DNA from 3 places in the Nonomuraea sp. NPDC050663 genome. Region 1 is predicted to be linked to each of the others. Evidence: riboswitches for the same ligand, from Rfam matches in the RefSeq annotation. Region 1 holds a riboswitch; each other region holds the start of a gene.

Evidence for each region. Region 1 has a riboswitch for cyclic di-AMP ahead of ACIBH1_RS17495 (GH25 family lysozyme). Riboswitches for the same ligand answer to the same signal wherever they lie in the genome.
Region 2: another riboswitch for cyclic di-AMP. It lies ahead of ACIBH1_RS16730 (C40 family peptidase); the one in region 1 lies ahead of ACIBH1_RS17495 (GH25 family lysozyme).
Region 3: another riboswitch for cyclic di-AMP. It lies ahead of ACIBH1_RS08080 (C40 family peptidase); the one in region 1 lies ahead of ACIBH1_RS17495 (GH25 family lysozyme).

Annotation. Positions count from the first base shown of each region.
Region 1 is NZ_JBITGL010000005.1:104,236-109,352, forward strand. It holds gene ACIBH1_RS17475 (AraC family transcriptional regulator) at 1-292, shown strand, start outside; gene ACIBH1_RS17480 (hypothetical protein) at 461-1,417, opposite strand; gene ACIBH1_RS17485 (GNAT family N-acetyltransferase) at 1,445-1,882, opposite strand; gene ACIBH1_RS17490 (cytochrome P450) at 1,889-3,082, opposite strand; cyclic di-AMP (ydaO/yuaA leader) riboswitch at 3,296-3,459, shown strand; gene ACIBH1_RS17495 (GH25 family lysozyme) at 3,466-4,965, shown strand; gene ACIBH1_RS17500 (glycosyl hydrolase family 95 catalytic domain-containing protein) at 5,083-5,117, opposite strand, start outside.
Region 2 is NZ_JBITGL010000004.1:831,432-836,548, reverse strand. It holds gene serA (phosphoglycerate dehydrogenase) at 1-1,150, shown strand, start outside; gene ACIBH1_RS16735 (class I SAM-dependent methyltransferase) at 1,580-2,392, opposite strand; gene ACIBH1_RS16730 (C40 family peptidase) at 2,418-3,002, opposite strand; cyclic di-AMP (ydaO/yuaA leader) riboswitch at 3,015-3,161, opposite strand; gene ACIBH1_RS16725 (3-isopropylmalate dehydrogenase) at 3,261-4,292, shown strand; gene ACIBH1_RS16720 (branched-chain amino acid aminotransferase) at 4,413-5,117, shown strand, end outside.
Region 3 is NZ_JBITGL010000002.1:715,232-720,348, forward strand. It holds gene ACIBH1_RS08070 (NlpC/P60 family protein) at 1-713, shown strand, start outside; gene ACIBH1_RS08075 (alpha-amylase family glycosyl hydrolase) at 813-2,321, shown strand; cyclic di-AMP (ydaO/yuaA leader) riboswitch at 2,567-2,712, shown strand; gene ACIBH1_RS08080 (C40 family peptidase) at 2,762-3,295, shown strand; gene ACIBH1_RS08085 (hypothetical protein) at 3,375-4,148, shown strand; gene ACIBH1_RS08090 (M48 family metallopeptidase) at 4,145-5,117, shown strand, end outside.

The DNA.
Region 1 (5,117 bases):
CATCCACGAGGGCTTCCTCGACGACCTGACGGCGGAGGACCTGGCCCTGGCCGCCGGAGGCAGCCGGTTCGCGGTCTACCGGGCCTTCCAGGCGAGGTACGGCATGGCGCCCAGCGACTACCAGCGCCAGCTTCGGCTCAGGGAGGCGCGCAGGCGCATCGCGGCGGGCCGGCCGATCGGGCAGGTGGCCGGTGAGACGGGGTTCGCCGACCAGAGCCACCTCACCCGATGGTTCGGACGATATTTCGGGATCACGCCCCGCGCCTACCAGGAGGCGGGGAAGGCCTCCTAGCGTGAGGTGCGGTGGACGGACCGTGCGCTTGGACCTTCCCGGGTAGAGACGAGGATCAGGTGCTCCTCGCAGGCGCATGTGGACCCTGACGCGGGAGTGGCCGGGGCCCCTTGACGCAGGTCGGCAGGCGTACTTCCGACTGCAGGATCCGCAATTCCCTCCCGCCGATCACTTCGGGCAGAGGAAGGCTTGCTCCCTGTCCTCCGGGGCGGTGTCGCTGTCTCCGCGGTGCTCCAAGGTCCACGCCATGCAGTCGATCTCTCGGCCGGTGAAAGTCTGTAAGGATGCGCTCTCGGGCTTGAGCAGGCCGAGGGCGAGCAGCACGGCGCCGGTGGACATCAGGAGCCGCCGGGGCCAAAGGAGGGGGCTCGTGGGCAGAGAGGTCCTCCCGAGGTCGTGGGCGGAGCGCACGAGCCAGACGGCGAAGAAGACGTCGAGGTGGTGGCCGATCAGTTTCAGGTCGAGCGCGCCTGCGGCTATCGGGGCGATCAGCCCGATGACGAAGGAGAGTCCTCCGATCCTGAGCGTGGTGACGCTGAAGCAGTCGTCGCGCCGCTGGGCCAGCAGGATCAGCAGGCTCCACACCACGAACGCAACCCGGGTGAGGCCGAGGACGGCGGGAGACTCGAGTCCGGGGATCTCGTCGGCGAGATTCTCGACCCTCGACACGATGTCCAGGACGGCGAGCACGAGCAGCACGGTCCGAAGCCAGCCGGCCGCGATGCGGCTGAAGAGGATCACGAGCGGGCCCCACACCAGCAGGTACACGCCAGCCGACACGTATTCGGGCAGCTGGTCGAGCAGGAGCCAGCCGGCCGCGTGGAGCGCCGCCGCGATGTACAGCAGGCGCCGCAGCAGGCGGGGCGGAGCGGCGCCCGGTCCTGGCAGGAGGACCTGCCAGAGCATCCATGCTTTGAGCAGGCAGAGCAGGGCCAGTCCTGCGACCTGGACACCGGGCGAAGCCGGTGGAGGGTAGACGATCGCGGCGAACGAGTAAGGGGTGTCCCACGCGACTGCCAGCCAGAGGGCCCGCAGGCGGCCATCGAGCATGCTGATGACGGCGGCCGCCGCGCAGGCGAGCAGGTAGAGCCCGGCGACCACGAGCCCTAGGTGGCGACGTAACACGAAATTCCAGACCCTGGGGAGAACGGCTCAGCGAGCGTAGCGGGTGATCCACAGCCCGGGGATCACCTCGACGTCCTCCACCCATGCGAAGCCGAGCCGCTCGTACAACGATCTGGCCGGCTTGTTGTCCCGGCCCGTCGACACGACGGCTCCGCGGTCGCCGGCCCGCGTCAGCGCCTCGGTGACCAGGGTGCGGCCGATGCCGCGGCGGAAGGCCGTGGGGGCGACGACGAGCCGCTCGATGTCGAGCAGCCCGTCGTCGGCGAAGGACCAGGCGATCGCCCCGATGAGCCGCTCGTCCTCGTCGAAGGCGCCGACCCAGGTCAGCGGTTCGGCGAGCAGGTCGTCGAGCGACTCGTGCAGCGGCGGGATGCGGTCGTCGCCGATGAGTTCGGCTTCGACGGCGTAGGAGAGCCGCTGCAGGCTCCAGAGGGTCTCATCTGGAGAAATATCGGAGAGGCGCATGAAAAATCAGCTTAGGCGGACTGGCAACTCCTTTATTCCGTTGATGAAGTTGGAGCGCAGCCGCCGGGCCTGGCCGGTCTGGCGCATCTTCGGATAGCGGCGCACCAGCTGCTCGAACAGCACTCTGAGCTCGAGCTTGGCCAGGTGGTTGCCGAGGCAGAAGTGCGCTCCGCCGCCGCCGAAGCCGAGGTGCGGGTTGGGGTCGCGGCCGATGTCGAAGACGCCGGGGTCGGCGAAGACGGATTCGTCGCGGTTGGCCGAGGAGTAGAAGATCACGACCTTGTCGTTCTCGGCGATCTGCTGCCCGCCGAGCTCCTGGTCGCGGGTGGAGGTGCGGCGGAAGAGGTTGACCGGGGCGACCCAGCGCACGATCTCCTCCGAGGCGGTGGGGGCCAGCGTGGGGTCGTCGACGAGGCGTTGCCACTGGTCGGGGTGGTCGAACAGGGCGAGCATGCCGCCGGAGGCGGCGTTGCGCGTGGTCTCGTTGCCCGCCACCGCCAGCAGGAGCACGAACAGCTCGAACTCGTTGTCGGTCAGCCGCTCACCGGCCTCGGTGGGCTGCAGGAGCTTGCCGACGATGTCGTCGCGCGGCGGCGCGGCGGCGCGTTTGGCGGACAGCTCGGCCGCGTAGGCGTAGACCTCGGTGGCCGCGGCGCCGCCTTCCTCGGGGGAGGAGGCGTAGTCGGGGTCCTGGGCGCCGATCATCTGGTTGGACCAGTGGAAGAGCTTGTCGCGGTCCTCGACGGGGGCGCCGATCAGCTCGCAGATCACGTACAGCGGCAGCGGGGCGGCGATCTCGGTGACGAAGTCGATCTCGTCGGAGGGCGAGCACTGGTCGAGGAGGTCGTCGCAGATCTCGCGGATGTGCTGTTCGAGGGCGGCGATGGTGCGCGGGGTGAACCCGCGGTTGACCAGGGCGCGCCGCCGGGTGTGGTCGGGCGGGTCCTGGTTGAGCATCATCATGCGCTGGAGCTCGCGCTGTTCCTCGGGCATCTCGTTGAACAGGGCGAGTTTGCGGGAGGAGGAGAACAGCTCGGAGTGTCGCGAGACGTGGACGACGTCCGTGTGGCGGGTGACGGCCCAGAAACCTGGTTCTCCCTCGTGCCAGTAGACGGGCGCGTGGGATCTGAGCCAGGCGAGCTGGGCTAACGGCGGACCGTTTTCGGCGTATTGGTCCTGGTCAACGAGGTCGATGTGCACCGGGCCACCTCATCGCGTAGATTTGATCAAGCGCTTGGTAGACAACCGTATTGAAACGTGTTCTACCCCGCTCCTGTACGACCGTCAAGTGGTGACCCGGCGTGACTGATCCGCCACCGAAGCGTGATTTTACTTTTCCAGATTTTGGGTTTTATTCAGACTGTTATTAAGGTCCCTCGTTATCGGACGGTGATACGCCTCCACCCAGGGGGCGACGTCCGATCGCCGAATCCCCCTCCGCGGGGAACCGGGGACCCAACTTTCCGGGGTGAATCCGAGAGCCCCGAGCGCTGTGCGGCGCGCTCGAATTTCGCGGTAGGGCATCTCCTGGCCCGAACCCGTCAGCTAACCCGGTAGGCGTCCTAAGGAGAGGACCCTCCCCCTTGGATCCGATCTCGGACAAGCTGTTCAAGGTCATCGAAGCTGAACTGCCGTACAGAGAGGAAGCGGGCGGCTACACCAAGTACGGCGACTGGTATGGCGAGAACATCGCCCAGTCCGGCGGCTACGACTCCGCTGCCTGGTGCGACATGTTCCTTGCCTGGGCCGCCAGTAAGGCGGGTGTCTGGAAGTACACCGGCCAGTTCGCCTACACCCCGTCCCACGCGAACTGGTTCAAGCAGCAGGGCGCATGGTCCACGAAACCGGAGCCCGGCGCATTCGTGTTCTTCAACTTCTCGGGCGCGAGAATCAGCCACATCGGCATCGTCGAGAAGGTCGCCAACGGCAAGATCCACACGATCGAGGCGAACACCGAAGGCGTCCACCTCAAACGGAAGGTTCGCGACACGAACAGCACCATCGTGGGCTACGGCCTTCCCAGGAAGGTGAAAGTCGACGGCCTGACTTTCGAGGAGGCACAAGCCAGGGCGAAGGCCGCCGGACCCCCTCCACCCCCGACCTCGGAGGCCGAGACCGTGCCCATCGCGCTGAGCCGTACGGAGCAACCCCCTCCCGCCGGCGGCGAGGGCGCGCTCGTGGTCACCGGCGCGCTCGCCGTCACCCTCGCGGCCGCCGCCGTCCAACCCCTGCGCAAGCGCCTGAGGACCCAGAGCGCGCAGGGCCGCCACCGGGCCCGCCGACGCAGGTGGCCGATGCTGGCCGGATCGGCCCTGGCCGCCGCGCTCGCGGCCGGGATCCCCGCGATGGCCACGGCGGAACCCGCCATGGCCGCCACGGCGGGAGCCGCCACGGCGGGAGCCGCCACGGCGGGAGCCGCCGCGACGGGAGCCGCCGCGACGGGAGCCGCCGCGACGGGAGCCGCCGTCCAGGCCGCCCCCGCCGAGCCGTCCCAGCCGTACGGCGTCGACGTCTCCAACCACGACCAAGGCTTCGACTGGAGCGCCGACAACCTGTCGTTCGGCATCGCCAAGGTCACGGAGGGGCTCACGTTCACCGACGGCACCTTCGCGCGCAACTGGTCGGAGCTGAAGAAGAACGGCCTGGTGCGCGGCGCCTACCACTTCGGCCGTCCGGGCCAGGACCCGGTGCGGCAGGCCGACAGGTTCCTGGCCGAGGTGCGCAAGCACGGCCTGGAGCAGGGCGACCTGCTCGTCCTCGACCTGGAGGTCACCGACGGCCGCCCGGCCGGGGAGGTCAACGCCTGGGCCAAGCGGTGGCTGGAGCGCGTGCGCGAGGCCACCGGGGTCAGGCCGATGTTCTACAGCTCCTGGTCCTTCGCCAAGACCCACGGCGAGGGCCTGGGCGACTACCCCCTCTGGGTCGCCCACTACGGCAAGGACAAGGGCGAGGTCGAGGCGCCGCAACCGTGGAAGGAGTGGGCCCTGCACCAGTACGCCTCGACCGACCACGACCACAATGTCGCCCGTGTCTCGCCGGAGCACCTGCGGCAGCTGGGCTACCAGGCTCCACCGATCGGTTGAGCCCGATCCCCATCGGCCGGGCGATGGCCGCGAGCGTCGTCGTTCCTAGGCTGAACAGCACCGGTCCCCGTTGACCGGGCAGGGCCGCGGCCACCGCACTGGCCGCGGCCCTGCTCTTCACCCCAGCGGGATCCGGTGGCTCGAACCCGCTC
Region 2 (5,117 bases), on a different contig from region 1:
CGGCCTCGGCAAGATCGGCCAGCTGGTCGCCCAGCGCCTGCAGCCGTTCGGCGTCGAGCTGATCGCCTACGACCCCTACCTGCCGCCGGCCCGCGCCGCGCAGATGGGCGTGCGCCTGGTCAGCCTCGACGAGGCCATCAAGACCGCCGACTTCATCACCGTGCACCTGCCCAAGTCGAAGGAGACCCTGGGCCTGCTCGGCGACAAGGAGCTGCACGAGGTCAAGCCGAGCGTGCGCATCATCAACGTCGCCCGCGGCGGCATCGTCGACGAGAACGCGCTCTACTCCGCGATCAAGGAGGGCCGCGTCGCCGGCGCCGGGCTCGACGTGTTCTCCAAGGAGCCGATGACCGAGCACCCGCTCTTCGAGCTCGACCAGGTCGTCGTCACCCCGCACCTGGGCGCCTCCACCCACGAGGCCCAGGAGAAGGCCGGCACCCAGGTCGCGCGCAGCGTCAAGCTCGCCCTCGCCGGCGAGTTCGTGCCCGACGCCGTCAACGTCCAGGGCGGCGCCGTCGCCGAGGACGTCAAGCCGGGCCTGCCGCTCGCCGAGAAGCTGGGCCGCGTCTTCACCGCCCTGGCCGGCGAGAGCGCGACCAAGCTCGACATCGAGGTGCGCGGCGAGATCGCCACGCAGGACGTGCGCGTGGTCGAGCTGGCCGCCCTCAAAGGCGTCTTCGCCGACGTGATCGAGGAGCAGGTCACCTACGTCAACGCCCCGCTCATCGCCAAGGAGCGCGGCCTGACCGTCGAGCTGGTCACCAGCGAGGAGAGCCCCGACTGGCGCAACGTCATCACGGTGCGCGGCGTCCTGGCCGACGGCCGCCAGGTCTCGGTCTCGGGCACGCTGTCCGGTCCCCGGCAGATCACCAAGATCGTCGAGGTCAACGGCTACCAGATGGAGATCGAGCCGACCGACCACCTGGCCTTCTTCGCCTACGCCGACCGTCCCGGCATCGTCGGCGTGGTCGGCCGCATCCTCGGCGACCACTCCATCAACATCGCCTCGATGCAGGTGTCGCGCGACACCAAGGGCGGCCAGGCGCTCATCGCGCTCACCGTCGACTCGGCCCTCCCGGCCGAGGTACTCGACCAGATCGTGAGCGAGATCGGCGCCGAGAGCGGACGCTCGGTCGACCTGGCCGACTAGCCCGTTCCCTGGTACGGCCGGCGTCTCGTCACGAGGCGCCGGCCGTTTTGTTGTCTCAGGATATGAGATAGTAGGACGTCCTACGAGACAACCGGGTTATCCTGACGGGGATGCGCCAGGTACTCGTACTTATTACCTGCCGCGGCGAGGCCTGTTAGGGCAGGTCGACGACTCGCCGCGGCGAGTGGCGCGTGTCGGCCGTTAAGTCCCCCTCCCGGACGTCCGTGACCCGGACCGAGGGACCCAGGCCCGGTTTGGATTCGCGACCGGAGTCCGACATTTCCCAGCCAACGCCCGCGAAGCGAGACGAGTCACTTCATGTACGAGATGTATTCCTGGAACGCGCCAGAAGAGACCGAGAACGAGGCGGTCGAGGCCGTCCAGCTGTCACTGGACCGCCGCGACAACGGCGGCCGCCCCAGCGAGTGACTAGAACGCCAGCCGGTACATGACGGCCATGCGCCGCATGAACGGCAACATCCTGGCCACCCCCACCAACGCCCGGTAGCGCACCCCCACCCGGTCGTAACCTCCGATGTCGAAGGCGCTCACCGCGTCGAGGCAGCGCAGCCGGGGGTGGACGGAGGTCAGCTCGGCCGCACCGTCCACACCCCAGTGCAGCGTCGCCCCGGCGACCTGGACGGGCTTGTTCATCCTCTGCATCCTGATGCCGCGACGGCTGAAGGCGTCGAAGACGAACTGCCCGCCGGGGAAGTGCTCCACGATGCGGCGGAACAGCTCGCGGCCCTCCTCCTCGCGCAGATACATGGTCAGGCCCTCGGCCACCACGAGCACCGGCAGGTCTCCCGGCACCTGGTCGAGCCAGCCGGGAGGGGTGACCGACGCCGCGACGAGCTCGTAGCCGGGACGATCGGCCGGGTAGAGCTTGCGCCGGAGGTCGATGACGTCGGGATAGTCGACGTCGTACCAGCGCACGCCGGAGCCGGGGTCGACGCGGAAGACGCGCGTGTCCATGCCGCAGCCCAGGTGCAGCACGGTGCACGAGGGATGCGCGGCGAGGAACTCGCGCGTCCAGCCGTCGAAGTGGAGGCTGCGCAGCGCGACAGTGGCGGCGTCGCCGGGCTTCATGCCGACCTGGGAGAAATCGTGGTCGATCTTCCTGACCGCGTCGAGCGCCATGGTGTCGTGCAGGATCGAGCGGGGGGAGCCGGCGTCGACGGCCTTGCCGTACAGGGTGGCCAGCATGGTGGCCTGCGCGCCGGTCAGCCGGATCTTCTCCATGCCACCACGATAGATCGGGAAGGGCTCACAGGCTCGCGGTGAGCATCGCGGGTGCGGGGGCCCGCCTCTGCTTGAGCTGGGCCGCCCAGATCGTGACGCCCTTGGGGTCGGGCCGCACCGCGCCCACGAACGCCTGGCGGCGCCAGCCGCTGAGCCTCTCCTCCTTGACCACGTCGCCCGAGTGCGGCGCGTGCACCATGTAGCCGGGCCGGCTGATCATGCCGACGTGCCCGAGCCCGGAGAAGAAGACCAGGTCGCCGGGCTTGAGGTCGTCCCAGGAGATCTTGCGGTCGAAGGCTGAGTACTGCTCGGCCGCGGTGCGCGGCAGTTCGATGCCGGCGTTCTCGTAGGCTCGCAGCATCAGCCCCGAGCAGTCGTAGCCGCTGCCGGAGGCGCCGCCCCACACGTACGGCGTGCCGCGCTCGGCCATGGCGAAGGTCAGGGCCTTCTTCCAGGCGGGCGGCTTGAGGGCCTTGTCGCGGATCTCCTTGATCCCGGCGCCGTCAAGCGTGAGGGTGACGGGCTTCTCGGGGGCGGAGGCGGAGGCGGGGGAGGCGGTGAGCACGAGCGCGAGTCCGAGGGGAGCGGACACGAGCATGGCGAGGCGCAAGGAGGACAGGGGATTGACCTTCCACGGGGCCGGCCGGGTTAGCTGACGGGCTCGGACCTGGAAGCGCGGCCCTACGGCGGAAACCGCCGATTCGCCCCGGGGGAACGTGGGTCCCCGGCTCCGCCACGGACGGCGCGGCGGATTAGGCAGGTCAGGACTCTAACGAAATGGTCAAAAGGGCGCAAATCAGACATTTACCTGTGTCCGAATCCTGAGATGTGTGTTCGTACGGCGAGACAGGCCGGTAAAGTGCTGCGCATGACACGTTTGGCAGTGATCCCCGGAGACGGCATCGGCACCGAAGTCGTGGCCGAGGGGCTGAAGGTCCTGGAGGCCGTGGGCGTCAAGTTCGACACCCACCACTACGACCTCGGCGCCGCGCGCTACCACCGCACCGGCGAGACCCTGCCCGACTCCGTGCTCGAGGAGCTGCGCGGCTTCGACGCCATCCTGCTCGGCGCCGTCGGCGACCCCAGCGTGCCCCCGGGCATCCTGGAGCGCGACCTGCTGCTCAAGCTGCGCTTCGAGCTCGACCACTACGTCAACCTGCGCCCGGTCAAGCTCTTCCCCGGCGTGAAGACCCCCATCGCCGACGCGGGGCCCGAAGACATCGACATGGTCGTGGTGCGCGAGGGCACCGAGTCGCTCTACGCGGGCGCCGGAGGCGTGCTGCGCAAGGGCACCCCGCACGAGGTCGCCACCCAGGAGTCGCTCAACACCGCCTTCGGCGTCGAGCGCGTCGTGCGCTACGCCTTCGACAGGGCCCAGTCGCGCCCGCGCAAGCACCTCACCCTGGTCCACAAGACCAACGTGCTCACCTTCGCCGGCGACCTGTGGGCCCGCACGGTCAAGCGCGTCGCCGCCGACTACCCCGAGGTCACCACCGACTACCAGCACGTCGACGCCGCGTCGATGTTCTTCGTGACCCACCCCGCGCGCTTCGACGTGATCGTCACCGACAACCTGTTCGGCGACATCATCACCGACATCGGCGCCGCCATCGCCGGCGGCATCGGCCTGGCCGCCAGCGGCAACGTCAACCCCGACCGCACCGCGCCGAGCATGTTCGAGCCGGTCCACGGCAGCGCCCCCGACATCGCCGGCCAGGGCAAGGCCGACCCGACCGCCACGATCCTGTCGGTCGCCATGCTCCTCGACCACCTCGGCCACGCCGCCGAGGCGGTCCGCGTCGAGCAGGCCGTCGCCGCCGACATCCTCGCCCGCACCCCTGGCCGCAGCACCGGCCGGATCGGCGACGACATCGCGACCCGAGTAGCCGGCGGCGCCTAGCCGCACGGCTGGGCGCCCTCCGCGCTCGGCCACCCCCGAATGCCCGGTGGCTGGACAGCTGCCGGGTATTTCTTTTTACGTCCTAGTATTGGTCACGCAGTCGTTCATGAAGGGAATCCCATGACTCAGCTCAGCTTCGATGTGCAGCTCTCCGACCACGCGCGCACCGATGCGGAGCGCGAGCAGGTACTTTCCAGTCCCGGGTTCGGGCAGCACTTCACCGATCACATGATCTCGATCGACTACACCGAAGAGCTCGGCTGGCACAACGCGCGGCTCATGCCGTACGGCCCGCTGACCCTCGACCCGGCCACCTCGGTCTTCCACTACGGCCAGGAGCTCTTCGAGGGCCTCAAGGCCTACCGCCAGGTCAACGGCTCGATCGTGACGTTCAGGCCCTACGCCAACGCCGCCCGCTTCAACCTGTCGTGCCAGCGCATGGCCATGCCCGAGCTGCCCGAGGAGACCTTCGTCGAGGCGCTGGAGCTGCTCGTCCAGACCGACCGCGACTGGGTGCCCACCACCGAGGGCCACAGCCTCTACCTGCGGCCGTTCATCATCGCCACCCAGGTCGGGCTGGGCGTGAACTACCCCTCGCGCAGCTACAAGTTCATGGTGATCGCCTCGCCGGCGGCCTCCTACTTCACCGGCGGGCTCAAGCCGGTGTCGGTGTGGCTGTCCACGGAGTACACCCGCGCCGCCCCCGGCGGCACCGGCGCCGCCAAGTGCGGCGGCAACTACGCGGGCGCGTTCGTCGCCACCCGCCAGGCCGTCGAGCAGGGCTGCGACCAGGTGGTCTGGCTCGACTCGCACGAGCACCGCTAC
Region 3 (5,117 bases), on a different contig from region 1:
AGATGGCCGCCGACACCTACCGGATGGGCACCACGGTCGTCTCCTGGCCCGCCATGATGGGCGGCGACGACCCCACGCTCCTGCTCAACGGCATGGCCTTGTCCAGCCAGATCACCGGCGAGCGCGCCCAGCGCCTGCAGCAGTTCGACGCGGAGAACCGCGGGCTCAAGGCCAAGCGTGACGCGGCCCAGGCCGCCCTCGCCGAGGCCGACAAGCACCGTGACAGCACCGCCGCCGAGCGCGCCGAGGTGCTCAAGCTCATCAAGCAGCAGAAGGCCCTGCTCGTGCGGCTCGGCGCCTACCGGGTCGGCGACCCCAACAGCGCCGGCATCAAGTACACCGGCCCCGCCACCGGCAACGCCGCCGCCGCCCTGTCCTTCGCCTACGCCCAGGTCGGCAAGCCCTACCAGTTCGGCGGCACCGGCCCGGGCGGCTACGACTGCTCGGGGCTCACCCAGGCCTCCTGGCGCCAGGGCGGCGTCGACCTGCCCCGCACCACCTGGGACCAGTGGAACTGGGGCAAGACCAACAACCGCATGGTCGACCTGAACTCCCTGCAGCCCGGCGACCTCATCTTCAGCGAGGGACTCGGCCACGTCAGCCTCTACGCGGGCGACGGGAAGATCGTCCACGCGCCGCAGACCGGTGACGTGGTCAAGGTCGTGTCCCTGTCCGACTACGGCAGACCGCTCGTCGGAGCCGTACGGCCGTAGCGGGCCCGCACGATCGACATCCCCTCGGCCGACCGGTTACAGCGGGCCTCGTCGGGGGATGCTGGCGGGATATGTCCCCCTTTGATCGCGAGGCCACCCATGACCGACTGGCTGCGTGACGCAGTGCTGTACCAGATCTACCCCCAGAGCTTCGCCGACGGCAACGGCGATGGCATCGGCGACCTGGCGGGCCTGGAATCCCGCCTGGAGTACCTCGCCTGGCTCGGCGTCGACGCCGTCTGGCTCAACCCCTGCTTCGACTCCCCGATGGGCGACGCGGGCTACGACGTGCGCGACTACCGCATCGTCGACCGCAGGTACGGCACGCAGGACGACATGGTCAGGCTCGTCGAGTCCGCCAGGAGCAAGGGCATCCGCGTCCTGCTCGACCTCGTCGCCGGGCACACCTCCGACCAGCACGCGTGGTTCCGCGCCGCCGCGGACGACCCCACGGACGACCGCTACATCTGGTCGGAGAGCCAGGTCGCCGGATTCGTGCCCTCGCCCGGCAGCCGTCCCGGCTCCTACCTGCCCAACTTCTTCTCCTTCCAGCCCGCGCTGAACTTCGGCTACGCCCGCACCGACCCCGCCGAGCCCTGGCGGCAGCCGGTCGACGCCGAGGGCCCCAGGCGCAACCGGCAGGAACTGCGCGACATCATGACCCACTGGATCGACCTCGGCGTGTCGGGCTTCCGGGTGGACATGGCCGCCTCGCTGGTCAAGGACGACCCCGACCGCGTCGAGACCGCCAAGCTCTGGCGCGAGCTGCGGGGCTGGATCGACCGGCGGCACCCGGAGGCGGTCCTGCTCAGCGAGTGGAGCGACCCCAAGGTCGCCGTGCCCGGCGGCTTCCACGCCGACTTCTTCCTGCACTTCTCCGGCATGGCCTTCCGCTCGCTCTGGGACAACGGCGCCGTCAAGACCCGCTGGGCGAAGGTCGAGTCGTGCTTCTTCGACGCGGCCGGTCTCGGCTCGCCCGAGGACTTCCTGGCGGAGTGGCGCGAGGCCGTCGAGGTCATCGGGGGCAGCGGGCACATCTCGCTGCCGACCTCCAACCACGACTGGCCGCGCCTGGCCAGCGGCGCCCGCACGGCGGAGCAGCTGCGCGCCGCCTACACCTTCCTGCTGACCTGGCCGACGCTGCCGGCGATCTACTACGGCGACGAGATCGGCATGCGCTACGTGCCCGGCCTGCCGGACCTCGAGGGCAGCCAGATCACCCCCGACTACAACCGGGCGGGCTCGCGCACCCCGATGCAGTGGGACAAGGCCGACCCGGCCGTCACCTACCTGCCCGCCGACCCCTCGCCCGACCGCCCCAACGTGGCCGACCAGCGCGCCGACCCGGGCTCGCTGCTGCACACCGTGCGCGACCTGATCGCCCTGCGACGCGCCAACCCGGAGCTGGGCACCTCGGGAGAGGTCGAGGTGCTGCACGCCGGATACCCGCTCGTCTACCGCCGGGGCAGGTTCCTGATCGCCGTCAATCCGGGGGCCGCTCCCGCCGCCGCGCCGATCGATCCGCCTCAGGGGCGGCTGATCTTCGGATCGGGCGCGGAGGGGGCGCGGCTCGACGGCTTCGGCTACGCGATCTACGAACTGGTGTGACATATGTGACAGGAGTGACTTGACCGTCGCTGTGAGGAGGCGACTGTGACGAGGCTCACATCTTGGTAACGTTCCACGGATTTATCAGGAGTTGACGCCCTGACTGTTAGGCGTCGAAATTCTGACTCTTTACGTTCGCTTTGCCCTGCCCTCACGACCCGAGTACCTTCTGGCCTCGCGGCGCTCAAGCCATGTCGTCGCATTTCACGCATCGGCCGCCCCAATGCCGCCGATCTGGACAGATAGAGATCCGCTTGCCGAATCCGCGCAGCCAGGAGGCGCGGAACCGGGGACCCAAGGTACTGGGGTGAGTCGGCGCGTCACCGTGCCGTAGGGCGACTTCCACGCCCGAATCCGTCAGCTAACCCGGTAGGCGTTCGTGGAAGTCCCAAGGAGACACACTGTCTACCCGTCGAATCCCCCGTCTGTCGTGCCTTGCCATGGGTGGAGTCGTCCTGACCACAGGACTGGCCGTCACCCACACCGCTCCCGCCGCCGCCTCCACGCGGCCGGTTCAGGTGCAGGCAGTGCCGGCAGGCACCCAGGCCGTCACCACCGCCAAGACCGCCAAGGTCACGATGAGCGCGCGTGCGGCCAGGGCCGCCAGGCAGAAGGTGAGGGCCTCCAAGGCCGTCGCCACCGCCAAGGCCCAGCTGGGTGACCCGTACCGCTACGGCGGCACCGGTCCCGGCTCGTTCGATTGCTCCGGCCTCGTCCAGTTCTCCTGGAGGAAGGCCGGGGTGAAGATCCCCCGCGTGACGCACAGCCAGTACGCGCGCATCCGCACGAAGGTGTCGTGGCGCAACCTGCGCCCCGGCGACCTGATGTTCTTCAGCGGTCGCGGGCACGTGGGCATGTATGTCGGCAACGGCAGGATGATCCACTCGCCCAGCACGGGCAAGACCGTGCGCATCGAGAAGGTGGACGGCTGGCGTAAGCGGTCGTTCGCGGGCGCGGTGCGTCCGGGCGGCTGACCCCGCGCACGAAGGCCCCGGCCCTACCCAGGCCGGGGCCTTCGCGCTGTCCGGCCGCCGCCCGGATACCCTTGCGAGGGTGTCCGTCCAGGTGAGCCGCAGAGCAGCAGCGCTCGCGCTCCTCACCGTGACCGCGACGGCCGCGGCGCCCACGGGTCTGTCCCTCTACTTCCCCGACGCCGTCTTCGCCAGGGGCGAGCGCTCCACCGTGATCGGCCGGAGCGTGCCGTACGGCATGCTCGGCGATCTGGCCCGCAGGGCCGACCGGGCGGCGGTCAGGGTCGGAGCGGTTCTCGGGACGCCGGTGCGCCCCCTGATCGTCGTCCCCGCCTCCGACGCCGGGGCCGCGGCGCTGGCCCGCACCGGCGCCGTCGACGGGCTCGCCGCGCTGGCCGACCGGGGCAGGGTCATCGTCGTCCCCTCCACCTTCGCCACGCTCTCCCCGACGGGCCGCGACGTGGTGCTGGCCCACGAGCTCACCCACGTGGCCGCGGGCACCGGCCGGGCGCCGCTGTGGCTGCGGGAAGGCCTGGCCGACTACGTCGCCTACCGCGACGCGGGGCTGCCCGTGCCCGTCGCCGCCGCCGAGCTGGCGGCGGAGGTGCGCGCGGGGCACGTGCCGCACAGGCTGCCCGGCCCGGAGGCGTTCGCCCCCGGCGGGACCCGGCTGGCGCAGGCCTACCAGGAGTCGTGGCTCGCCTGCCGCATGATCGCGGCCGAGTTCGGCGAGGAACGGCTGGTGAGGCTCTACCGTGATGCCCTGGAGGGTGACGCGGATTTGTCGCCCTTCGGCGACTTCACCACCCGATGGCGCGCTTATCTGCGCGAGCAGCTCGAAGGGGGAGCGGGATGAGCGAGCGGCAGGACGCCGGGCCCGAGGCGGGCGAGGCGGCGCCAGACGGCACCGGCCTGTCCGGCGCGGGCAACACGCGGCCAGGGCTGCGGAGGGAGGCGGGCATCGCGCTGGCCGTGCTGGGCGCGGCGATCGTGGCGGTCGTCGGCTTCACCACGCCCTGGCAGCTCCTGCCGCTGACCGTGCAGCCCGACCCCGCCCGCGACTTCACCGCCGCCGAGATCGCCCGCTCCCAGGCCTTCGACGCGGCCGTCAGCACGCCCTCCTACCTCTCCCTGGGCCTGACGATCCTGTTCGCCGGGATCCTCGTCGCCACGCCCTTCGGCCGCGGGGCCCTGGCCCGCCTGAAGGGCCCCTGGTGGCTCCAGGTGCTGCTGGCCGTCCTGGTGCTCACCGCGATCGTCGAGGTCCTGCGCTGGCCCCTGGGCATGTGGTACGAAGTCCAGCTGCGCGACTTCGGCCTGTCCACGCAGAACTGGGCCTCCTGGAGCGCCGACCGGCTGAAGAACATCGCGGTGCGCGTCGTGATGCTCGGCATCATGATCGTCGTCCTGGTGGCTCTGGCCAGACGCCTGAAGCGGTGGTGGATTCCGGCCGCCGCCGGGGCGTTCGCCTTCACGCTGCTCGCCTCCTTCGTCTACCCGCTGGTCTTCGAGCCGCTCTTCAACGACTTCCGCTCGATGCCGCCGAGCAAGCTCAGGACCGACCTGCTCGCCATGGCCCAGCGCGACGGCGTGCCGGTCGAGGACGTGCTCATCGCCGACGCCTCACGCCGCACCACCGCCCTGAACGCCTACGTCTCCGGCTTCGGCGCCACGCGCCGCATCGTCGTCTACGACACGCTGCTCAAGGCCCCCGAGGACGAGGTCGAACTGGTGGTCGCCCACGAGCTGGGGCACGCCAAGACCAACGATGTGCTGCACGGCACGCTGATCGGCGGGCTGGGCGCCGCGTTCGGCGCGGGTCTGC